DNA from 2 places in the Gordonia oleivorans genome. Region 2 is predicted to be linked to the other one. Evidence: riboswitches for the same ligand, from Rfam matches in the RefSeq annotation. Region 2 holds a riboswitch; the other holds the start of a gene.
The links. Region 2 has a riboswitch for cyclic di-AMP ahead of ABLE92_RS07375 (C40 family peptidase). Riboswitches for the same ligand answer to the same signal wherever they lie in the genome.

Region 1: it holds a riboswitch for cyclic di-AMP, as region 2 does, so the genes downstream of both, ABLE92_RS11300 (transglycosylase family protein) here and ABLE92_RS07375 (C40 family peptidase) in region 2, are expected to answer to the same signal.

Annotation. Positions count from the first base shown of each region.
Region 1 covers NZ_JBDZDI010000005.1:299,803-311,749, forward strand. Annotated here, with positions in the region: gene ABLE92_RS11275 (protein kinase domain-containing protein) at 1-286, opposite strand, end outside; gene ABLE92_RS11280 (hypothetical protein) at 440-658, shown strand; gene moaC (cyclic pyranopterin monophosphate synthase MoaC) at 663-1,256, shown strand; gene ABLE92_RS11290 (MogA/MoaB family molybdenum cofactor biosynthesis protein) at 1,253-1,732, shown strand; gene ABLE92_RS11295 (molybdenum cofactor biosynthesis protein MoaE) at 1,733-2,167, shown strand; gene ABLE92_RS11300 (transglycosylase family protein) at 2,279-2,893, opposite strand; cyclic di-AMP (ydaO/yuaA leader) riboswitch at 2,900-3,070, opposite strand; gene ABLE92_RS11305 (MoaD/ThiS family protein) at 3,331-3,579, opposite strand; gene moaA (GTP 3',8-cyclase MoaA) at 3,583-4,668, opposite strand; gene ABLE92_RS11315 (flavin reductase family protein) at 4,668-5,204, opposite strand; gene ABLE92_RS11320 (hypothetical protein) at 5,239-5,448, opposite strand; gene ABLE92_RS11325 (cold-shock protein) at 5,608-6,033, shown strand; gene ABLE92_RS11330 (DUF2771 family protein) at 6,338-6,874, opposite strand; gene ABLE92_RS11335 (MFS transporter) at 6,878-8,869, opposite strand; gene ABLE92_RS11340 (DUF3027 domain-containing protein) at 8,978-9,772, shown strand; gene ABLE92_RS11345 (sacsin N-terminal ATP-binding-like domain-containing protein) at 9,883-11,947, shown strand, end outside.
Region 2 covers NZ_JBDZDI010000003.1:171,710-183,656, reverse strand. Annotated here, with positions in the region: gene trpD (anthranilate phosphoribosyltransferase) at 1-858, shown strand, start outside; gene ABLE92_RS07390 (Lrp/AsnC family transcriptional regulator) at 903-1,181, opposite strand; gene ABLE92_RS07385 (DEDD exonuclease domain-containing protein) at 1,191-3,161, opposite strand; gene ABLE92_RS07380 (hypothetical protein) at 3,467-3,697, shown strand; cyclic di-AMP (ydaO/yuaA leader) riboswitch at 3,806-3,974, shown strand; gene ABLE92_RS07375 (C40 family peptidase) at 3,991-4,578, shown strand; gene ABLE92_RS07370 (C40 family peptidase) at 4,751-5,788, shown strand; gene ABLE92_RS07365 (peptidase MA family metallohydrolase) at 5,800-7,230, shown strand; gene ABLE92_RS07360 (glycosyltransferase family 4 protein) at 7,263-8,390, shown strand; gene ABLE92_RS07355 (AMP-dependent synthetase/ligase) at 8,415-10,220, opposite strand; gene ABLE92_RS07350 (hypothetical protein) at 10,350-10,763, shown strand; gene ABLE92_RS07345 (SRPBCC family protein) at 10,763-11,200, shown strand; gene ABLE92_RS07340 (ArsA-related P-loop ATPase) at 11,221-11,947, shown strand, end outside.

The DNA.
Region 1 (11,947 bases), on a different contig from region 2:
GTCCGTCGAGGTAGCTCATGGTGAACCACGGCGTGCCCTCGTCGTTGATGCCGTACTGATGGATCGAGATGATGCTGGGGTGATCCAGTGACGCGGTGGTGCGTGCCTCGTTGGTGAATCGCTTCTGGAAGTCGGGATCGTGGGCGCCGGCCAATGAGATGACCTTGAGCGCCTCCCTGCGGAGCAGGTGCGGATTCTCGACGAGGTACACCTCGCCCATCCCGCCCGATCCCAGCAGCGAGATCACCTTGTATCCGGCGACCTGTGAACCTGGACTGAGCGGCACGACAAACCCCTTCGACTGTCTCGGACGATGGTGTGTGACCTTACCGAAGTGCCCCCCGAATTGGTCGTCTTATCATTCGAACGATGGGTGGGTGATCGGTCGAAGTCGGTGTCATCGGCCACCATGTGCGAGCGCGATCACGTGGGGGCGGCGATGGCATGGCACAATACATCCGTGGCTGAGAGCACTTCGAAGAAGCATTACGTCGACAACGGCTGGCCGAAGGCAGCCGAGGGAGACGGACCCGAGCACGCGGTCTCCGAATTCGCGGCCGATCTCGCGGGTGCACTGTCCCCGTTCGGCGACGTGGAGTTCCCGTTGCCGGCCGACGAGGTCCACTACATCAATCCCAAGACCGTCATCAACCGCTGACGCGGTGACCGACGTCGATCCGGATGGATCGCGGCCCACGGACCGACTGTCCCACGTCGATGACTCCGGCGCCGCGCGGATGGTCGACGTCGGCGACAAACCACCGACCCGCCGCCGGGCGGTCGCCGGTGGGACCTTCCGCACGACCCGTCGAGTGATCGACCTCCTCACGTCCTCGTCGCTGCCCAAGGGCGACGTCCTGGCCACCGCACGGATCGCCGGGATCATGGCCGCCAAACGCACCGACTCCCTCATCCCGCTGTGTCATCAGCTCTCGTTGTCGTCCGTCGACGTGGACTTCGTGATCGGTGAGGACACCATCGACGTCACCGCCACGGTGACCACCGCCGGACCGACCGGCGTCGAGATGGAAGCGCTCACCGCTGTCGCGGTGAGCGGCCTCACCTTGCACGACATGGTCAAGGCCGTCGACCGGCATGCCCAGATGGACGCGATCCGGCTGCTGGCCAAGTTCGGTGGCCGTTCGGGCGACTGGACTCGAGACGGAGTTGGTCCAGACACCGTCACTCCAGACACCGTCACTCCAGACACCGTCACTCCGGACACCGGCACCGACGATCCGGCGAGTGACCGATGAGCGCCCAACGGGTGGCGCGCGTCGTGGTGGCCTCGACGCGGGCGGCCAACGGTGTCTACCCCGACCGCACCGGACCGCTGATCTCCGCCTGGCTGGCCGACCGTGGCATCACCGTCGACGAGGTCGACGTGGTGGTCGACGGGCCGGCGGTCGGCGATGCGATCCGGGCCGGCATCTACGCCGAGGTCGATCTCGTCGTCACCACCGGCGGTACCGGGCTCTCACCCACCGACCGCACTCCCGAACAGACCCGGCCATTGCTCGACATCGAACTGCCGGGGCTGGCCGATGCCATCCGTACGGCGGGCCTGCCCGAGGTGCCCACGGCGATTCTCTCGCGTGGGATCGCGGGAGTGGCCGGCCGGAGCCTGGTGATCAATCTGCCAGGGTCCACCGGGGGCGTCCGGGATGGCCTCCGCGTCATGGGTACCGTCCTCGACCACGCGCTCGACCAGATCCATGGCGAGGATCACTAGATGGCGCTGATTGTGTGCACGGAGATCTCCGAGGGCCCGATCAGTCTTGCCGACCATGAGGCGCTGGTCACCGACGCCGCGCAGGGCGCGGCGGGCGCCGTGGTGGGATTCGTCGGCGCGGTCCGCGATCACGACGGTGGCAACGGCGTGACCCGGCTGTCCTATTCGGCGCACCCGACCGCCGCGCAGGCGCTGCGTGGCATTGTCGCGAAGGTCGCCGAGGACGCCGACGGGGTGCGGGCAGTGGCTGTCTCGCACCGGATCGGAGACCTGGCCGTGGGTGACGTCGCGTTCGTCGTCGCGGTCGCCGCCGATCACCGTGGTCCGGCATTCGCACTGTGCGCACGGCTCGTCGACGAGGTCAAGGCCCAACTCCCCGTCTGGAAGCACCAGTTCTTCACCGATGGTCGCGACGAATGGGTGGGTTCGGCCTGAGGGTGGCCGGATCGTAAGAGGCCCGATCACGAGAAGGCCCGAGCATGAAAAGAGCCCCGCACGGCGCGAAGCAGCGTGCGGGGCCCTTTGCTCAGGGGGCCTTCGTCAGGCTCAGGGGAGATTCGGGATCTGGCCCTGGTGCTCGTTGAACAGGTTCAGCTGATCCGGGGTGAGCTGGTATCCACTGTTCTTGGCGGCATCGAGCAGAGCCAGCAGGCTCGGGTCGGTGGTCTTGTCGCGGAGGGTGGCGAGGGCATCGTCGGTGCTCGTGGCGTCACTGCTGCCGGTGCTCGGTGCCTGGGGGGCGGGAGCGGCGGGCAGGCGCGGGGTGGTGGTCGGCGCGGTACGCGGGGTGGCGCCGGACAATCCGGTGCCACAGGTCGGCCATGCACCCGGGCCCTGGCTGGCCAGGACGCGCTCGGCGACGACGATCTGCTGCTCACGGCTGGCCTGGTTGGCGGTCGGTGCGAATTCGGTGCCGCCGTGGCCGGCCCAGGTACTCGGGCTGAACTGCAGTCCGCCCTGGTAGCCGTTGCCGGTGTTGATGGCCCAGTTGCCACCCGACTCACACTGGGCGACCTGATCCCATTCGGCGTCGGAGGCCGCGTGTGCGGAACCGGTGCCCAGCAGGGCGCCGCCGCCGCCGAGGACAGCCCCGGTCAGTGCGACCTTCGCGAAGGTCTTGGTGGCAGTGGTGGTCGTCGGCTTGCGATGACGTCCGGACATGAGTGTGTTACCTCTCTCCACGCGCCTGCGAAGTCAGCTGTCGGGTTCGAGCGAGAGGTGCTCGGTCGCGTCGGCTGTGGCCGTCGGACTTAACCCCAAGAACGTCGTTGACGTCCGTTCTTCCCTGCGGAAGGGTGGGTCCCCCGTCCTCGTTCCCAGATGTTGCTCGTCATTCCACCGGTGGAACGAGGCTCGGCGCGACCGGTGGAAGTTGTGTGTCTTGGTTGCTGTGCTGTGACCTTCTTGGAAGGACGCTTCGTACAGTACGGCCTCGACGCCGACGAATCACACCTTCTTCCACAACGGTTTTCGTGTCTGCGAGTGGGACTTTCGCCCCCATTCGATCGTCGTCGCAGTTCACGGGCATGATGGTCTTCTCGTGTCCATCTCGTTATCCATCCGTTATGTGATTAAGCTCACATCGGCGTGGCGGCGTTTCAGCCGCCGGCAAAGGGCGGCAGGACGTCGACGGTGCGCGTCGCGCCGAGGCTTCGGTCACGGTCGCACACCGCGATCTCATCCCAGAGATAGGAGCATCGATCCAGCACCTGTCGCAGGGCCGGATTGTCGGCTGCCAGAATGTGTTCCAGCTCACCGAGAGTGGCCCCGTCGGGGACTTCGACGGCGGCCGTTTCCCGGCCCGCGGCGGCTCGCGCAGCCGCGAAATAGCGGATCGTCAGACGCACCGATCAGCCCCCGATGGCCGACATCGGACGCTCGGGCTGACGGAAATCGCCGCAGTTCACCGAGTGCCCGGCCCGTTTGGCCCAGGTGTTCTCGCGCCACAGCCGGGCGATCGCGGCGTCGACGTCGCCCTCACCGCCCCGCAGGACCGGCAGCAGCGAGGTCTCGTTCTCGGCGAACAGGCAGTTGCGCAGTGCGCCGTCGGCGGTGAGACGGGTGCGGTCGCAGTCGCCGCAGAACGGGCGGGTGACCGAGGCGATGACACCGACCCGCGCGCGACGGCCCGCGGCGTCGGTGTGGCCGTCGACCAGCCACGTCTGCGCGGGCGCGCCGGCACGCGGGACGTCGTCGGGCGTCAGATCCGCGACGTGGCGCAATGCCTCGAGGATCTCCGCCGCGGTCACCATCGCCGTGCGATCCCAGCGGTGATCGGCGTCCAGCGGCATCTGTTCGATCACCCGCAACTGATATCCCTCGCGCAGACAGAACCCGAACAGTGCCGCCAGTCCATCGAGATCGCTCCGGTCCGGGACGACGGCGTTGACCTTGACGGGGTCGAGCCCGGCCGCGCGGGCGGCGGCGAGTCCGTCGAGGACGTCAGCCAGGCGATCACGCCGGGTGATCTCGGCGAATCGAGCCGGGTCGACGGTGTCCAGCGACACGTTCACCCGGGTCAGTCCGGCTGCGGTGAGGCCGTGCACCCGACGGCCCAGGCCCAGACCGTTGGTGGTCATCGCGATCCCGGGACGCTCCGGCAGCCTGGACACCCGGGTGATGATCTCCTCGAGATCCCGGCGCAGCAGTGGCTCGCCGCCGGTGAACCGGATCGTGCGGATCCCCAGGTCACGGACCGCGACGGTCAGAACACGGACGAACTCCTCGGTGTTCAGCACCCCGTCGGTCGGTAGCCAGTCGAGGCCGTCGGCGGGCATGCAATAGGTGCAGCGCAGATTGCAGCGGTCGGTCACCGAGACCCGCAGGTCGGTGGCCACCCGGCCGAAGGTGTCACGGAGCGGGCCGTCGACCGGTGCCGGGGCGCGCGAGGCGGGGATCAGCGACGGCAGCGGGAGCCCGAGGTCGACGGCGGTCATCAGCGATCCCGCGGCTCGATGACGTCGGCCCGGGTCGCCAGGGCGCGAAAGGTGCTCGCGTGGAAAACGAGTGGTTCGACGCTGGGATCGGCCTGCAACTGTTCGATGCGCAGCAGGACGAGGATGTGGTCGCCGGCGGGGATCTCCTGCTCGATACTGCAGGACAGGTGCGCGGCCGCGCCGGGGATGAACAGGGAGCCGTCGTCGGCGGCGAGGGGGGCGATGTCGTCGAATCGATGTACCGCGGGACCGGCGAGCTGACGACACTGCCGCGATTGATCGTGAGCGAACACGCTGACACCGAGCATGTGGGCGTCGCGTAGCCGCGGCCACGTCGTCGAGGTGTTCTGGACGCAGACACTCACCAGCGGGGGATCGATGGAGACTGCGGTGAAGGCGCTTGCCGCCATCCCCACCGGCTCGGTGCCGTGACGATGACTGCAGACCGCCACCACACCGGACGGGAAGCAACTGAAGGCACGTTTGAGCGCGCCTTCGTCGGAGGCCGGTGACAGATCGGGCCGACGATCGATCATCGCCGGGACCGGGTCGTAGGATGCCGACACCGCGTCACCGGGTCCGTCGACCCGAGCGCAGCGCGTAGACCAGGCCGAGGAGGAAACCCAACGGTGCGCACATGGTCAGCAGATACACGGCGGTCGGTGCGGTGTCACCGTCGGTGACCAGCGGCGTGACGAATAACGCGACGATGGCCAACAGTCCAATCGCGAAGACCACGCCGGCCAGCGCCAGCAGGCGCGAGGAACGATTCTGATCCATAACCTTCCACGGTAGAGCACGTCGGTGGCCCGACGGGTGGTCAGAAACCGCTTGGCCCAGTGTTTAGAATGGTGGATACCAGGCGCGGAAATGCTCAAGTCGTGTGTCTCCGCGTCTTTTCTTGTGACGGATTTCGACCATCAGATGAGGGTGAGCACAGTGCCGAGCGGCAAGGTGAAGTGGTACGACGCCGAGAAGGGCTTCGGTTTTCTCGCGCAGGAGGACGGCGAGGACGTGTACGTCCGTTCGTCGGCACTCCCGGAGGGTGTCGATGCGCTCAAGCCCGGTCAGCGCGTGGAGTTCGGCATGGCCGCCGGACGCCGCGGCCCGCAGGCACTGACCGTCAGCGTCCTCGAACCGGCGCCGTCGGTGGCGAAGAACACCCGCGACCGTGATCGCGAGGCCGCGCGCAAAGAGGTCAAGCGCCACAGCCCCGACGAACTGCACGGCATGGTCGCCGACCTGATCACCCTGCTCGAGGGCAAGGTGCAGCCGGACCTGCGCAAGGGTCGGTATCCCGATCGCAAGACCGCGCAACGCATTTCCGAGGTCGTGCGGGCGGTCGCCCGGGAACTCGACCGCTAGTCGCCGACGTTCGGGATCGTCGTTCGCGCGGGTGGTTCATGCCGACGCGGCATCCGCGCATTCACGCGCGCGGTGCAATGACCGCGCGAGGGTGGGCGTGCCGCGCGGGCGAGCTCGACCCGCGTAAACCGCGGGGCGAGGCGTTCCGGAGTCGTCGTTTCGCGCGGGTGGTTCATGCCGACGCGGCATCCGCGCATTCACGCGCGCGGTGCAATGACCGCGCGAGGGTGGGCGTGCCGCGTGAACGAGCTCGACCCGCGTGAACCGCAGCCGCGCCGTCCCCGACGTGGCCGCCGACGCCGTGTCAGCGGATCTGTGGCACGTTGGCCGGTGAGGTGTCGACGGTGAGCACCCCGCGGGCGAAGCTGGTGGTCCCGTCGTCGGAGGCCACCACCGACGCCGCGGTGATGGTGATGCCCAGCAGGATGTGCTGGGGTTCGGTCCGCAGCGGCACGGTGAAGGTGGTGCCCGAGGCGAACGGCGATTCGTTCTCGGCCAGACCCTCGGGGGTCCAGTAGAGCGTCGTCAGATTCCAGGGCCCCTTGGCGATCTCGTCGGACACCGACAGCAGGATCGTCTGGCCCGCCGGGATCGGGATGTGCGGGGTCTCGCGCTGCGGGCTGAGCAGCGGCGGGTCGCATTCCTTGAGGTAGACGTCGCACCACTTGACCGGTTCGACGGTGTGCAGTTCGTCGCCGACGGCGAGCTGCAGATACGCCGCGTCCTTGTGTGAGGTGCCGGTCGCGGCGAGGATGCCCACCGTCGTCCCGACCACCGCCACGAACACCACGACGACCGCGAGGATGATCGCGATGGCCTTCTTGTCACCGGAGTTGAGCACGCTCTAGTGATATCCCATCCGCTTGGTCGAGGCGTCACCCGGTCCGGACGGGTACCGCGTCGTGGGAGCCTCCGAACCCGGCTGTCCCGGCGTCGGCGGCGAGGGGTTGGGGTGCGGGTTCGGCTGGTGTGGCGTCGATGCGTGGGGGTTCGGGTGCCGCGGGTTCTGGGGTTGCGGGTTGTGGGGTTGTGGGTTCGGGGTCGCACCGAACGGCATGGTCGGTGCCGCCTGCTCGGGACGTTCGCCACCGAGCCCGGGCACCAGCGACCGGCCGCGGTCGGTCATGACGGTCTGGACGAGCCCGAGACCGAGCAACACCGACACCACCGTGAACCCGATCCACAGGGTCGTCGGCAACAGCACGCCCAGCGCCGCGCCGAGCACCCAGCACAACTGCAACACGGTCTCCGACCGGCCGAACGCCGACGCTCGCGACTCCTCCGGAAGGTCGTCCTGGATCGAGGAATCCAGACACACCTTGCCGATCGCGCTGGTCCCGGATGCGACGAACGCGGTGAGGACGGCGAGAAGGATGTTGCCGAAGATGGCGGCCAGCACGGCCATCGTGAAGCAGGCGGCCGTCGCGTAGACGACGATCTTCGCCGGGTTCTTCAGCTCCAGGCGGGTGCCGGCACCGTTGCCGATCATGTTGCCGACGCCCGCCGCGGCGCCGACCGCGCCGAGCATTGCCAGCTGACGCCAGTCGGAGTGCACCCCCTGCTGGGCTTTGGCGTAGAAGGCGATGTAGAGCGTCAGGAAGCCGGTCAGGATGCGGATGGTGCCGTTCCCCCAGAGCGCGGCCACCACCCGCCGGCCCAACGGCTGGCGCATCTTGGCGGCGATGGCCTTGGCGCCGCCCCGCACGCTGCCACGGGTCGAGGTGTGCGAATCGGGTGCGTGATAGGTCAGTGTCGTCGGGATCTCGCCCTCGGTGACCTCCACCCACGACGGAATCCGCATGCACAGGTAGGCGCCGATCGCGGCGACGATCGCCAGCCACAGCATCGCGCCTGGCAGGTGGAAGGGCAGGACCTTGGCGAGCAGCAGCTCGAACAGGGCGGCCACCGCGCCGCCGATCATCGTGCCGCCGATGAGGCCGAAGGTGGTCAACCGCGAGTTGACCCTCGGCAGGTCGATGGTCGGTGGCACCACGCGGGGCGTCACCGCCGATTTGAGCACCCCGAACGATTTCGACAGCACCAGCAGCCCGAGCGCACACGGATACAGGACCCAGGGGTCGTAGGTGAGTTGCTGGGCCGCGACGTCCCACGACACATTCGCCATGATCAGCAGTGCGAGCACCACACGCGCCGCGAACGTCGCGGCCATCGCGACCCGCCGTCCGTGCTGGAGGCGATCGAGGGCCGGCCCGATCAGCGGGGCGATCAAGGCGAAGGGCGCGATGGTCAGAGCCAGGTACAGCGCGACGCTGACCTTGGACTCGGCGGTCGCGGCCGAGAAGAACAACGTGTTCGCCAGGGCGACGGCCATGGCGGCGTCGACGGCGAAATTGGCGATCACCGGCAGGGTGAGGGCGGTCAGCCCGGACTGGTCGGCACCGTCGGCGGTGGCGGCCCGGTGGATCTTGCCGATTCCCTTGGCCGTCAGTTGCCTGCTGCGCATGGCCGCGACCCGCGCCACGGTGATCTTCTTGGGGATCCGCTCTTGCTCGGGGTCGGTGGGCAGCGCCGCGGTCGAGCCCGACGGGCGGTGCGAGGTCTCGTGGGGATCGGTGGGAGCGTCGTGCAGCGGCGGTAGATGCGGGTTGTGGGTCCGCGGCGGCAGGTACGCCTCACCACGGTTTCCGCCCGGCGGGTTCCCGTGCGGGCCGGCGCCGGTGCCGGTGCCCTTGCCGCCGCGGCGACGCGGACCGTCGGCGGGGTAGTTGGCCGCACCGGGATGGTCGACGAGGTTGCGTCGGGTACGCGCGGCGGGCTGCGGGGTGTCGTTCCCCCCAGGCGCGGTGGCGTTGTCCTTCGGCGTCCGTCCGATCACGCGTCAATTGTTCCTCATCGGTGGCCGGGCCCGCCGCATGCCGTCATCCGGTGGTGTCGTGGGCGACCTTGTGTGCCTCGACGTGGCCGAGTGAGGCACACTGGAACGGTGACTGGAGTAGTGGACGGGCCGCGGTTGCTCGACGCCGTGGACATCGCCCGGGGCGCGCTCATCGATGATGGACACGAGCCGGGGGCGCATCGTGCGGCGGTGACGGAAGGGGAGTGGGCGGCTGCCCACTATTTCGACGCCGACCTGGTCGGATACCGCGGATGGCAGTGGTGCGTGGTGGTGGCGGGGGCTCCCGGCGCCGACACGGTGACCGTCAGCGAAGTGGTGCTGCTGCCCGGCGAGGGCGCGTTGCTGGCGCCGCAGTGGGTGCCGTGGAATGAGCGGGTCGCCGCCGGTGACCTGTCCGCGGGTGACCTGCTGGCCGCCGACGCCGACGATGTGCGGCTGGTTCCGGGATATGTGGACACCGCCGACGACGTGGACCTCGCCGACGGTGCGGATCCCGATCAGGTCGCCGAGGTCGCCGGTGAACTCGGCCTCGGCCGCGAACGCGTGCTGAGCCGGGAAGGTCGCGACGAGGCCGCCACACGTTGGTACGAGGGCGACCGCGGTCCCGATTCCGAGATGGCGCAGGCGGCACCGTACGCGTGCTGCACCTGCGGTTTCTACATCCCGCTGTCCGGGACGTTGCGGGTGGCGTTCGGCGCCTGCGCCAACGAATACGCCGCCGACGCCCAGGTGGTCTCCGCCGAATTCGGTTGTGGGGCACATTCGTCGGTCGTTGGCCCCTCGGGGGAGGGATCACCGGCCTACGACGCCTTCGATGACGGTGTTCTCGAGATCGTTGCGGTCGGTGCGGGAACCGGCGCCCAGGCGGACCCGTCGTCCTGAACCGGGACGAGCGCGGTGCCGGCGATCGCGGCGCTACCGCCGATGATCCCTTCGCGACGGCGTCCCTGCGTGCGGCGACCCTCGCCGCGTGGCGTGATTCACCGACCCGGATGGCCGAGGACCGCGCCGCCGAGGCCGATCTCGCCACCGTCGGATACCGGGATCGGCTGTTCGTCGAACTGATCGCCAACGCCGCCGACGCGGCCGGGGCCGGCGCCGTGGCCGGCAGGGTGGCCATCTGGGCCGACGATGACGGGGCCCTGCACGTGGCCAATACCGGTGCGCCGCTGACGGATTCGGGTGTGCGGTCGTTGCTGGCGCTGCGGGTGTCGGCGAAGGGGGATGCCCACGATCCCGATGTGGTCGGGCGGTTCGGTGTCGGGTTCACCGCGACCGCCACCGTCGCCGATCGGATCGAGATCCGTTCGCGGAGTGGATCTGTCGTCTTCGACCGGGAACGTGCGGCGAGCGCCGCGGCAGCGGCGGGCATTGAGACCGCCGCCGTCCCGGTCCTGCGCCTGGCCTGGCCCACCGATCGCGCGCCGGCAGAACCCTTCGACACCGAGGTCGTGCTGCATCCGCGACCCGACGTCGACACCGGCGCACTCCTCGACTCTGCCGCGGATCAGGCGCCCGGGCTGCTGCTCGCACTGGCCGGTGTGGATCGGATCACGGTGGCCGACAACGATGTCGAGATCGAACGCGCCGTGGTGCCGGGGACCGATGCGGCAGTCGGGGCGACGGTGCACAGACTGGTGATCTCCCGGACCGACGGCGTCCAGACCCGGACACCCCAGGTCTGGACGGAGGTCACCCACCCGCCGTCGCGGTGGCTCATTGCGCATCGCGCCGATGGGGAGTCGGTCGAGCCGATCTCCCGCGACGTGCTGTGGGCACCCACACCCACCGAGATCGAGTTGTCGCTGCCGTGCCGGTTGATCGCCGGCCTGCCGCTCACGCCGGACCGTCGGCACCTCCACCCGGATGCCGACATATCCTCGGCCGCAGCCGGATACACCGATGTGATGCGCACGGTCGCCGGCGCGGAACGGTTGTCGCTGGTGCCATCCGCGCACCGCGCACGCGGACGTGTCGACGCGCAACTGATCGAGGCGGTACTCGACGAACTCCGCGTGACGTCATGGCTACCCGGCGTCGACGAGTCATCGCTGGTGCCTGCGCGTGCCGTGGTGCTGATCGGCCTCACCGATGCCCTCGCGGAACTGCTGGGTGACGCATTCGCCGATCTCGTATCCCCGGATCTGTCTCTGGCGCACCATCTTGCGTTGCTCGAATCCCTCGGCGTGCAGCGGCTGGGTCTGGCCGGTCTGGCGGAGCGACTGGCCGGCGTCGAGCGTGAACCGCGGTGGTGGGGACGGCTCTACGAGGCGCTCGCACCGTTGGTGGCCACCCCGATCGACGTCGAAGAGCTTGCCGCACTGCCGGTTCCGCGAACCGATGGACGGATGAACTACGGGGTGCGGGGCCTGTTCTCGGTCGGCGCGGTGAGTACCCCGCTGCGCTGGATCCACACCATCGCACCCGAGGCCGACCACCCCCTCCTGATGCGGTTGGGCGCGCAGCCGCTCTCGATCCCGGAGGCGCTCGCCGATCCGGCCCTGCGAGCCCTCGTCGAGGCGGCCGTCGACCTCGCCGACACCGGCGAGGATGACGACGATGTCACCGGTCTCGCCGAGGAGGTGCTCGCCCTGCTCGCCGCCGACCCGGACGCCCCGACCCCGGAGTGGTTGTCCCGGATTCCGTTGCACGACAGCGAGGGAGAGTTCCGCAGCGCCGACGAGATGCTGCTCGCCGACTCCCCACTGTTGGCCGTACTGGTCGACGATCATCCGTTCTCCCTCGTCGCCGACGGGGTGGCCGGACGTTTCGGCGTCGAGACGCTGCGCCGGCTCGGCGTCGGATGGGGGTTCGCCGTGGTGCGCGACGACCTGCCGACCGGTCCCGACCACGAGTTGCCCGATGAGGAACAGTGGTGGGAGTCTCTGGCCGACATCCCCGAGAGTCTCTGTGCAGTACGGGATCTGGATCTCGTGGATCCGGAGAGGTGGCCGGCGGCCCTCACGCTGCTCGCCACCGATCCGGAGATCGCCGCGATCGTCGACAACCGCGCCGGCTACACCGCCTGGTGGCTCCGGAACTTCGCCGAAGTCGACG
Region 2 (11,947 bases):
GAGCACGCCGTGCCCGTGCACGTGACGCGACCGGCCATCGACGTGGTCGGCACGGGCGGCGATCGCTCCCACACCGTGAACATCTCGACGATGACCGCCATCGTCATCGCCGCAGCCGGGGTCGCGGTGGTCAAACACGGCAACCGCGCGGCGTCGTCGAAGAGTGGTGGTGCCGACGTCCTCGAGGCGCTCGGGGTGACCATCGGACTCGGAGCGGATCAGGTGGCCCGGTGTGTCGACGAGATCGGCATCGGGTTCTGTTTTGCGCCGGTGTTCCATCCGGCCTTCCGATTCACCGGTCCGCCGCGGCGCGAGATCGGCATCCCCACTGTCTTCAATGTGCTCGGGCCGCTCACCAACCCGGCCCGGCCGAGCCGCGGACTCATCGGATGCGCGTTCGCCGATCTCGCCGGTGTCCTCGCGCAGGCGTTCGCCGAACGCGATGCGACGGTGCTCGTGGTGCGTGGCGACGACGGGCTCGACGAACTGACCACGACCACCACGTCCACGGTGTGGCAGGTCGTCGGCGGACGCGTGATCCAACTGACCCTCGATCCGCGGGAGTGGGGAATCGACCTCGTCGAACTGTCGGCACTGCAGGGCGGCGACGCCACCGTCAACGCCGGCATCGCCCGCGAATTGTTCGCCGGTGAGCACGGACCGGTCCGCGACGCCGTCCTGCTGAACGCGGCGGGCGCGATCGTGTCGGCGGAGATGACCGAACCCTTCGACGATGCCGGGCTGCGGGCCGCGATGGCGCAGGCGATCGCGCGGGCGGCCCAGACGATCGATTCGGGTGCGGCGGCCGCGCTGCTGGATCGCTGGGCCACGCTGTCCGGCGAACTCGCGGAGAAGTAGTAGGGCGAGCCGGGGTCGGTGGGCTCACGCGCACCCGGAGACGTTCACTCCTCGCCGATGGAGAACCCGCCCTCGACCTCGGAACTGGAGTAACTGCGGAACGCGATGTGGGTGGCGGTGTGGGTGACCCCCGGCAGCCGATTGATCCGTCCCGTCACCACGTCGGCGATCTCGGCGTGGTCGCGCACCTTGATCTTGGCGATCAGATCCACATCGCCCGCGCACGAGTACACTTCGGCGACTCCGGCGATGTCCGCGACGGCCTGCGCCGTCTCCGGGATCTGATGGACATCGGCGTGGATCAGGACGATGGCGGTGATCATGGGATCAGCCTAGTGTTCCGGCCGGTCACTGTTTCCGCCCATCAGCATTTCTGGGGACCCGTCAGTGCTCCGGGGTCCATCGGTGTTCGGGTCCATCGGTGTTCGGGAGCGCCGGGCCGGTGGTGCCGGGATGGCGCCGGACGTCGGGGACGCCGTCCGGCGTACCGGCGGGGCCGGTACCGGGGTCCGGGCGGGCACGGGACGCGACCGCCGACGGCCACCGGATTCCGCGGCATGCCGGGCACACGCCGCCCACCTCGTGCGGCCCTGGGCGGAACCGGCGGGTAGCCACAGCGGCTCACTGGTGGTGACGATGCGCGCCCCCGGTTCGCTGATCCACCGGTAGAGCAGGGCGGCCTCCTCGGGCGAGGCCCCCGTCAGCGGACCGTCGGCGGGGATGACCGTCTCCGCCGACGCGGTCAGCACGTCGATCACCGGCATCGGGGCCACCCCGCGTCGGGCGATGCCGGCCGACGCGAGTCGACCGTGCCGGATCACCGCCAGCTCCCACCCGCGGGCATCGTCGGGTCGGGCGACGACGATCTCGGCGACGCGACACAGCGACGCCAGGCGTTGGGTGCGCGCCAGCACCTCGATGGTCGCGGCGACCCGATCACGGTGCCGCGCGGCGGTCTCGAACATCTGGGCGTCGGTGAGCCGGTCGAGTTCGGCCACCATCGAATCCAGCAAGGCCACGGTGCGGCCGGTCATCAGGTCGTGTGTGGCCTGCACCCGGGGCAGGTAGTCCGGCAGGGTCAGGGGGCCCTCGGATGCCGCCGCACACCCGCCGATGAGGTCGCCACCGTCGGCGGCGGTTCGGCACCAGTGATGGCCGGCGGACGCGGGCAGCCGCGTCCGACAGGTGCGCAGGCCCGATGCCCGGGACATCAGATCGGCGATCTCGGATGCGCGGGTGCGGTTGGGGATCGGACCGACCGCATCGTCGGTGGCGGTGCGGCTGATCTGTAACCGCGGAAAGCGCTCCGCCGTCAGCGTGATCCACCAGCCGCGGTGCGGCTGCGTCGAGCGCCGGTTGTAGGCCGGCGTGTGGGCGGCGATGAGCCGCAACTCTCGCACCCCCGCCTCGAGCGCGTGGGCGCACTCGACGTGATCGACCCGGGTGGCCAACGAGACCATCTCGCCGATCCGGGCCCGCGGGTCCGAACCGGTGAAGTACGACATCACCCGCCGGCGCAGATCGGTCGCGGTCCCGACATAGAGGACCTCGTCAGAGGGTCCGCGAAACAGGTACACCCCGGGTCGGGCGGGGAGGGCGTCGGCCAGATGCCGTTTGGCCCGCAGCCGGGGGTTCCCGCGCGGCAGGTAGGCCGTCAGGTCGCCGTAGGTTCGCACGCCCTGATTCCCGATTCGCTCGAGGAGGTGATGGAGCACCTCCACGGTGGCGCGCGCGTCGTCGAGTGCCCGGTGTGTGGGCCGGACCGACACGTCGAACAACTCCGCCAGCGCACCCAGCCCCACCGTCGGTGCCTCGTCGCGGGTGAGGACGCGACGTGCCAGTCGGACGGTGCACAGGCTGGTGACGAACGGCCACTCCCGCCCGAGGCGGGTGGCGTTGTGCCGGAGGAAGCCGGTGTCGAAGCGCGCGTTGTGCGCGACCAGGAGGCACCCGCGGGCGAATTCGATGAAGGACGACAGCACCTCGGGGATACGCGGGGCGTCGTAGACCATCGCCTCGGTGATCCCGGTCAGCGCGACGATCTTGGGTGGGATCGACCGCTCGGGATCGACCAGGGTGGCGAACTCCCCGATCACCTCACCGCCGCGGACCTTGACCGCGCCGATCTCGGTGATCGCGTCGCGGGCGGGATCACCGCCGGTCGTCTCGAGGTCCACGACCACGAACGTCGTGTCGAACAAGGACTCCTCGCCGAAGGTCGGGTCGGCGGCCACATCATCACCACCGCGGCCGGCCGCGGTCATCAGGTCGGCGAAGGACAACTGAACGGGATCTCCCACCACGGCGCGAACACTAGTTCGCACCACCGACAAGGACTCCTCTCCACGGGCCGACGTCGTCGTCGATCGCGGCATCGGCGAAAACTGTCGGTGGTCATCTCTAGCGTGTGTTCCCGATGGCGGATCGCACGGCGCAACGGCGTCACGCGAGACGTGGCCCCCGAGACATGACCCCCGAGGCATGACTCGGGGTGTCCGCGTGGGGAATCCGGCGTCGACACGGCCAGAGACCGCAAATGAGATGGAGATCACAGATGTACATCGACTGCAGTAGTTGTCCAGGTCGCCGCACCGCGTGTGACGGCTGCATGATGAACGTCCTCATCACCCCTGCGACCAGCGACGACGGGTCGGTTCTGGTGGCGGTGAACGGGGGCGGCGGGCACGCGATCGCCGACGCCGAGATCGGTTCGGCCATCGATGTGTTCATGGCTGCTTCGATGGCGAGCACCGAGGCTGCACGATCGGCAAGGGCGGGCATCGGCCCAGCGTGTGGGCCTGATTCGCGGCCGGGGTTGACGATTCTGCGCGCGGGGTGAATTTCCGGGCGGCAAGGGCACTTTGTCCCCTAGTGGACAGACACGCATCCGATTTCGTAACCTTTCCGAGACCTTCGCGGAGCGTCCTACTTCAACAGAAGTGGTCTGCGGAGATCACCGCTCAATCGCCCGACGGGCGAACCGGGGAACCACACGTTTTCGGAGCAATCCGGATTGGGGTGAATCGCGCCCTGGGCACGGCTGTGCCCGGGTGTGTAGGGCCATTCTCTCGGCCCGAACCCGACAGCTAACTCGGTAGGCGGTCAGGGGAGAACAAAAGGAGAACCTCTTTCGTGGCCAAACATCGTTTGGAACAGCCGAATCGCGGAGGCGTCGCCAAGAAGGCGATGATCGCGGGCTCGTTGACCGTCGGCTCGCTTGCTGTCGCCGCCGGTCCGGCCCTGGCCGCACCGGCTCCGGCGCCCAGCGCCACCATCGAGATCCCGAACCTGGGGAAGTTCACGCTGCCCGGCGTCGACCAGAACCAGGTTCCCAGCCAGTTCCGGCCCGGCGGCGGCGGAATCATCACCCCGCAGCTGACCGCGGGACAGAAGGCTGTCCAGGCCGCGGAAACCAAGATCGGTGCCCCGTACAGCTACGGCGCAGCCGGACCCAACGCCTTTGACTGCTCGGGTCTCGTCTACTGGTCCTACCAGCAGGCCGGGAAGACCCTCCCGCGTGACAGCTACGGCCAGCTCGGCGGTGGCCGTGCGGTGAACTACGCCGACGCCCAGCCCGGTGACGTCCTCATCTTCAACGGTGGCGGACACGCGGGTCTCTACATCGGCAACGGCCAGTTCATCCACGCCTCGACCTACGGCGTGCCGGTGCAGAAGGCATCGGTCAAGGAGTGGTCGCTGGTGGGAGTTCGGCGGTACTGAGTCCACGTACCGGTTGGACGTGTGAACATGTATCGGGCGGATCGCGCACAGCGCGATTCGCCCGAGCCTGTCGTCGGCGGGGGATGACGTCCACCTATCGGGATGTGGCCGAGCGACGGGGTAGCAAGGGAGTGTGGTGACAACCGTGAGAGCGGGATCGACGAGCGGCGTGATGGGATCGGCCCGATGGGTCCTCACGACCGTCCTCGCGGCGGTCGTGATCGCCATGGCGCAGCTCGGTGGGTTGGTCGGTGTGCCGGAGGCCGCCGCGCAACCGCAGACCGCCGATCAGTTGCTGACCCGGTACCGGGCGCTGAGCCAGGAGGCCGAGAAGTCGGCCGAGGCCATGCACAACGCACAGATCGAGTACGACAAGCAGCGACGCATCGTCGTGCAGTCCCGCCAGGCCGCCGCAGCAGCCCAGACGACCTTGGATCGGTCCGAGGCGACGTTGTCGTCGGTGCAGCAGCGCTTCGACTCGCTGATCCGGGTCAGTTATATGGGTGGCCGCTCCAATCGCCTCTACGCGGTGCTGACCAGCGATTCGCCGCAGTCCCTGCTCGATCAGATGTCGGGGCTGGAAATGGTCTCCAGGCAGACCGCGGCCCAACTCGCGACTCTGAAGAAGACCCGGGCGCAGACGGTGTCGGCCCGCGACGAGGCCAACGCCACCGCGGCGACGGCCACCCAGGCCGTCACCGAGGCCGAGCGGGTCCGTGGTGACCTGCAGAAGCGTCAGGCCGAACTGCAGTTGCAGGCGGCGCAGATCCGGGTCATCTATCAGTCGATGACCGGCAAGCAACTCGCCGCGTTGGCCGGCCCCCGATTCGACTTCGACCCGGCCGCGATCCCGCGGGGCACCTCCCCGGCGCTGGTGGCCGTACAGGCCGCGCTGACGCGTATCGGTGATCCGTATGTGTGGGGTGCGACCGGTCCCAACTCGTTCGACTGTTCGGGACTGATGGTCTGGGCGTACAAGCAGGCCGGCAAGACGCTGCCGCGTTCCAGTGAGGCGCAGATGGCCTCGGGGACGGCGGTGGCGCGGCAGGATCTGCAGCCCGGCGACCTCATCATCTATTACTCCGATGCCCACCACGTCGGGATGTACGTGGGCGACGGTTACGTGATTCACGCCTCGACCTTCGGGGTTCCGGTGAAGGTCGTGCCGATCGACGACGCCGGGCCGTTCAACGCCGGTCGTCGGTACTGAGCAGTTCCGAGGTGACCCGTCGCCGCGCCGATCGTCGTCGCGGAACGATCCGCCATCCCGCGTTGCCGTGCGTGATCGTCATCATCGTTGTCGCACTGGGGTTGTCGGCGTGCGGGGGCGAATCGTCGACCACGTCGCCGTCGAGTCCGGGAGCATCGCCGACGACGTCGGAGACCACGACGAACATCTATCTGGAACAGCGAACCGCCGGCGTGCGGGACATGCTCACCTCGCTGTCACGCGTCCTGACCGACGGCACCCCCGCCGATCTCGATGCGCTCGTCGACCCCTCGGCGACGGCCGCGTTCCGCGCCGGCCTGCACACCGTGCAGGCCAACCTCTCGGCGGCGGTGTTCCGCGCCGACCCGGCTCGTGTACCCCGCGGAACCCGGTTGGTGCTCAGGGACTTTCGATACGAGCCGGCACCCACCGAGGAAGCCGAGACGCAGGTGGGCGCCGATGTCCGGCAACGGCTCGACGAGCAGGGGAGTTCCGACGACTGGGTGGCCCCGGTGGAGATCCACAGTGCGCTCGGCGGTGCGGCGAATCCCGGGATCGACGAGGAGCCGGTGGTCGTCACCACCCAGCTCGTCGTCGCGCGCTACGGCGATGACTGGAAGGTGGTCGGCGACGCCACTCTGGTCGGCGAGCCCGCACCAACGGCCCAGCTGTGGAACGTGCCGGGGCTGGCGGCGTCCGACGTTCCCACACTCGGCGGCACCTCGGTGATCGGCTCCTACCCGGACACCGGCACCCTCATCGAGCGGATCGGCCGGTCGCTGCCGGGTGCGGTGCGCGCGGTGACCGCCTGGTGGGGACCGCGCTGGCCACGCCGCGCGGTGGTCGTCGCCACCGCCACCGACGACGAGTTCCGGACGTTGGCCGGTACCGCCTCGGACACCGGTGCCGCAGCGGCCACCATCTATGCACATCTCGATCTGTCCGCGGCCAGTGCCACCGGACAGCGGATCGTCCTCACCCCCGAGGTTGCCGACCTCCCCGATCCGGCGCTGGAGGTGGTGCTGCGCCACGAACTCACCCACGTCGCGACGCGGGCGCAGACCGCCCCCACCGCCCCGATGTGGATCACCGAAGGCGTCCCGGAGTACGTGGGGCGCAAGGGAACCTACACGCGCCTCGAAGACGCCGCCCCCGACCTCGCGGCCGCGGTACGGTCCGGCCGGACACCGGCCGGTCTGCCCGCCGATGAGCAGTTCGCGGTGGACAGCGACGCCTCACGCCTCGCGTATCAAACCGCGTGGTCGATGGCGGCGTTTGTCGCCGGCCGCTTCGGCGAGGAGAAACTCAGGTCGCTCTACGTCGGCGTCGCCGCGAGCGGGGAACAGGCCCGCCAGGATGCGGCGATCGCGGCGACACTGGGGATTCCGCGCGACACACTGGTCGGGCAGTGGCGCGCGTGGCTGACCCGTGAACTCCGGTGACCATCGTGATCTGATCACCGTATGGTGAGGTGGTGACGCACCGAACCCTGTTGGTGACCAATGACTTCCCGCCCCGTCAGGGGGGTATCCAGTCGTATCTGCAGAATCTCGTGGATCGGCTCGATCCGGAGAACGTGGTGGTGTATGCACCGCGGTGGCGGGGGAACAGTCACGTCGACTTCGACGCGTCGGTGCCGTATCGGGTGTACCGGCATCCCACCACCCTGATGTTGCCGACGCCGTTCGTGGCCCGTCGGGCGGCGAAGATCATTCGGGAGGAAGGGATCTCGACGGTGTGGTTCGGGGCCGCCGCGCCGCTCGCGATGCTCGCCGGACATCTTCGCAAGGCCGGGGCGAGCCGGGTGATCGCCTGCACACACGGCCACGAGGTCGGCTGGTCGATGCTGCCCGGAGCGCGAAGTGTATTGCGGTACATCGGGACTCACACCGACACCGTCACCTTCGTCAGTCGCTACACGCGTGGACGTTTCGCGTCGGCGTTCGGTCCGCAGGCCTGCCTGGAGTACCTCCCACCCGGTGTGGACATCGAGCGGTTCGCGCCGGATGCGGCGGCGCGGCAACGGATTCGGAGCGAGCTGGGTCTCGGTGACCGTCGCACCGTGCTCTGCCTGTCGCGTCTGGTACCCCGCAAGGGGCAGGACGTGCTGATCCGGGCGTTACCGCTGATCCGGTCGGAGATCGACGACGCGGTCCTCGTCATCGTCGGTGGTGGACCCTACGCCGATCGACTGCACGAGATCGCCCGCGAGGAGGGGGTGGCCGAGCATGTGATCTTCACCGGGTCGGTTCCCGCCGCCGATCTCGCCGCCTACCACACGATCGCCGACGTCTTCGCGATGCCGTCGAGGACCCGCGCCGGCGGACTCGACGTGGAGGGGTTGGGCATCGTCTACCTCGAGGCGTCGGCCACCGGAGTGCCCGTGGTCGCGGGGCTCTCCGGCGGCGCACCGGAAACCGTCCGGGAAGGCGTCACCGGCACCGTCGTCGACGGCACCGATGTGGCCGGTGTGGCGCTCGCGCTCATCGGTATCCTCTCCGATCCGGTTGCCGCTGCCGAGATGGGCAGGCAGGGAAGGATTTTCGTCGAAGAGAATTGGCAGTGGTCACAGCTGGCGGCGCGGTTGCGTCAACTCCTGTGACCTCGCCGGTGCACCACCGGGGTGCTACCGCTTGGTGTACAACGACTCGATGTCGTCGGAGAACTTGTCGACGACGACGTTGCGCTTGACCTTCAGCGTCGGCGTCATCTCGCCGGTCTCCTCGCTGAAGTCCTCGGGCAGAATCCGGAACTTCTTGATGGCCTCGGCGTGACTGACGGTCTTGTTGGCCTCGTCGATGGCGGCCTGGATGGCGGCACGCAGATCCGGGTCGTCGGACAGGTCGGACACACTCGCGTCGGCGGGCTTGTTGTTGCGTTCCTTCCATCCGGGGAAGGCCTCCGGATCGATGGTGATCAGGGCGGCGATGAACGGCTTGGCGTCCCCGACGACGACGGCCTGGGAGATCAGTGCGTCGGCGCGCATCACGTCCTCGAGCCCGGCCGGTGACACGTTCTTGCCGCCGGCGGTGACGATGAGTTCCTTCTTGCGGCCGGTGATCCGGAGGAATCCGTGTTCATCGAGCGAGCCGAGGTCGCCGGTGTGGAACCAGCCGTCCTCGACGGCGGCGGCGGTGGCCTCGGGATTACGCCAGTACTCGGCGAAGACGACGTCGCCGCGGAGCATGATCTCGCCGTCCTCGGCGATCCGGACGGAGTTGCCCGCCAACGGTTTCCCGACGGTGCCCACCTTGACCGCCCCGGGCGTGTTGACGGTGACCGCGGCGGTCGTCTCGGTCAGGCCGTAGCCCTCGTACACCGGGATGCCCACGCCACTGAAGAAGTAGCCGAGTCGCGCGCCGAGCGGTCCGCCGCCGGAGATGGCGAGCTCACACTGGCCGCCGAGGGCGGCGCGCAGCTTGGCGTAGACGAGTTTGTCGAAGACGGCATGCTTGGCGCGCAACAGGATTCCGACGTTCCCGCGTTCGGAGGCGGCGGCGAAGGCGACGGCGGTGTCGGCGGCGAGATCGAAGATCTTGCCCTTGCCGCCGTCGTGGGCGCCCTGACGGGCGGAGTTGTAGACCTTCTCGAAGACGCGGGGCACCGACAGGATCAGCGAGGGGCGGAAGGCCGCGAACTCCGGGACCAGCGCGGAGACGTCGTGGGTGAAACCGACCTCGACGCCGGCCTCCAGGGCGACCAGGGTGATGGCGTGCGCGAGCACGTGCGCCAGGGGCAGGAACATCAGCAGGCGCTTGCCGTCGCCGAGCAGCGTCGACAGGTCCCCTTCGAGGACCCCGCGGACCTCGGAGAGCATGTTCGCGTGGGTGAGTTCGCATCCCTTGGGGCGGCCGGTGGTGCCGGAGGTGTAGATCAGCGTCGCCGGGGTGGTGGCACCGACCGAGGCCCGTCGTTTGACGATCTCCTCGTCGTCGATGTCGGCGCCGGCGGTTCGGAGGTACTCGATGGCACCGGTCCCGTCGGCGACGTCGATCTGGAGTGCCCGGACCTGCTGCGGGACCCCGGTGACCTGATCGAACTGCACGCGATGCTCGGCGTCCTCGAGGATGATCGTGGTCGCCCCGGAATCCTGCAGGATCCACTCGATCTGACCGGCCGACGACGAGTCGTAGATCGGCACGGTGATCGCGCCGGCCGACCAGATGGCGAAGTCGAGGAGGATCCAGTCCAGGCGGGTCCGGCACAGCAGCGCGACCCGATCACCGGGATTGACGCCGACGGCGGCGAGACCCTTGGCCAGTTCGGTGATGCGCCGGGCCACGTCGTCGGCCCGCACCGGCTCCCACTGCCCGCCGCGCTTCTCGCGGAACACCGTCTTGGCCGGATTGCGCTCGGCGATACCGAAAATGATCGAGGTGGCGTTCTCGTCAGTCCCGATGGTGAATGAGGCGGGAACGCTGTACTCGCTCATGTGTGGACCCTTTCCGCATCGAAATCATGGGTTACTCCATGTTAACCAACGCGCTCACCGCGTTCGCCGGGCACGTCCCGGGGACCGGTGCCCTACCGATGCCGAGGCCGAGTATGTGAAGCTAAGACCGTGACGAGCATTCAGGTGGCGGACGACACCTTTGTCGCCGCGGCGCCGGAGCTGGTGGCCGGGGTGGTCGGGGATCGGGGCAGATGGCGGCGCTGGTGGCCGGATCTGCGTCTGGAGGTCGTCGAGGACCGTGGGCCCGCCGGCGTGCGGTGGCGGGTGTCCGGGCCGTTGTCGGGGACGATGGAGATCTGGTGTGAGCCGGTGCTCGACGGATTCGTGCTGCATTACTTTCTGCACGCCGAACCGACCGCCGCGCTGCCCACCGACGACCCGGCACGGATGCGCGCGGTGGCCGAGCTCAATCGGCGACGCCGGGTCGCGGGCAAGGTGATGGCGTTCGAGGTCAAGGCCGACCTCGAGGGGCTCCGCGGCGCGGGTGAACCGGCCGTCGACGCCGTGCAGGCTGGTCACTGATGGCCGACCACACCGAGCGGTCGGTGATCGTCAACGCCGATGCCGCCGACGTCATGGCGGTGATCGCGGATTTCGAGAACTATCCGCGATGGGTGAGTGCGGCCCGTGAGGTCGAGGTGACCGAACGTGATGGCGCCGGCCGTCCGCGGCAGGTGCGGTTCGTCCTCGATGCCGGTGTACTGCAGGACACCTACGAATTGCGCTACGAGTGGGACGACGACAACTCCGGGGTGTCGTGGAGACTGGTGTCCAGTGACCTCCAGCGTGATCAGCGGGGCCGCTACGAGGTCACCCAGCAGGTGCCTGGGTCGACGAAGGTGACCTACACCCTGATGGTCGACCTGGTGGTGCCGATGATCGGCCAGCTCAAACGGCGTGCGGAGAAGGCCATCACCGACACCGCGCTCAACGACCTGAAGAAGAGGGTCGAAGGCTGATCGATCTCACCCCCATCCACCTGGTGCTGGGTCCGGGCGGCTCCGGGATCTCGGTCGTCGCGGCAGCCGGAGCCATGCGTCGTGACCGCGGCACCCGACGCCGGTCTCCGACGCCGCTGACCCCACCGGACCGGCACACACTGCTGATCACGGTCGATCGATTGTCGGCGACGCCGGATCTTCTCGGCGTCTTCCGGGTGTCCGGTGAACCGGTCGCGGTCGCGTCCGGACTGCATCTGCTGACGCTGGACCGGCTGGATCTGCTGGAACACACATGGACGGCCTTCGGGTCGCTGCTGGGTATGAGCGTGCGCGAATCCAAGGTGGCACTGCCCATCGTGAGCACCATCGCCGGTATCGACGCGGCCGAGCTCGCATCGCTTCCCGGCGTCGAGGAGTTCTTGTTGCTCAAGCGGATTCGCGATGAGGCGACGAGCGGCGACTGGCAGCGTGTGGTGGTGGACCTGTCGGGTACGGGTGATCCGTTCGCGGTGCTGCGCGCGCCCGCGGTGCTCGGTCAGGCGCTCGAACGCCTCTGGCCCCGGCACCGGCGGCTGGCCGCGGCCGCGGAGAAGCCGCTCTGGGCGCAACTGACCGCGGCGATCGACGCGATCGCCCGCGACTGTGACGACATCACCGAGCTGCTGGCCGACGCCGACGTGGTGGCCGCCCACCTCGTCGTCTCGGCCGATCATCGCGGCGGACGGGTGCTGTCCCGCCACCTCGCCGTCGCCGACGTGATGGGGT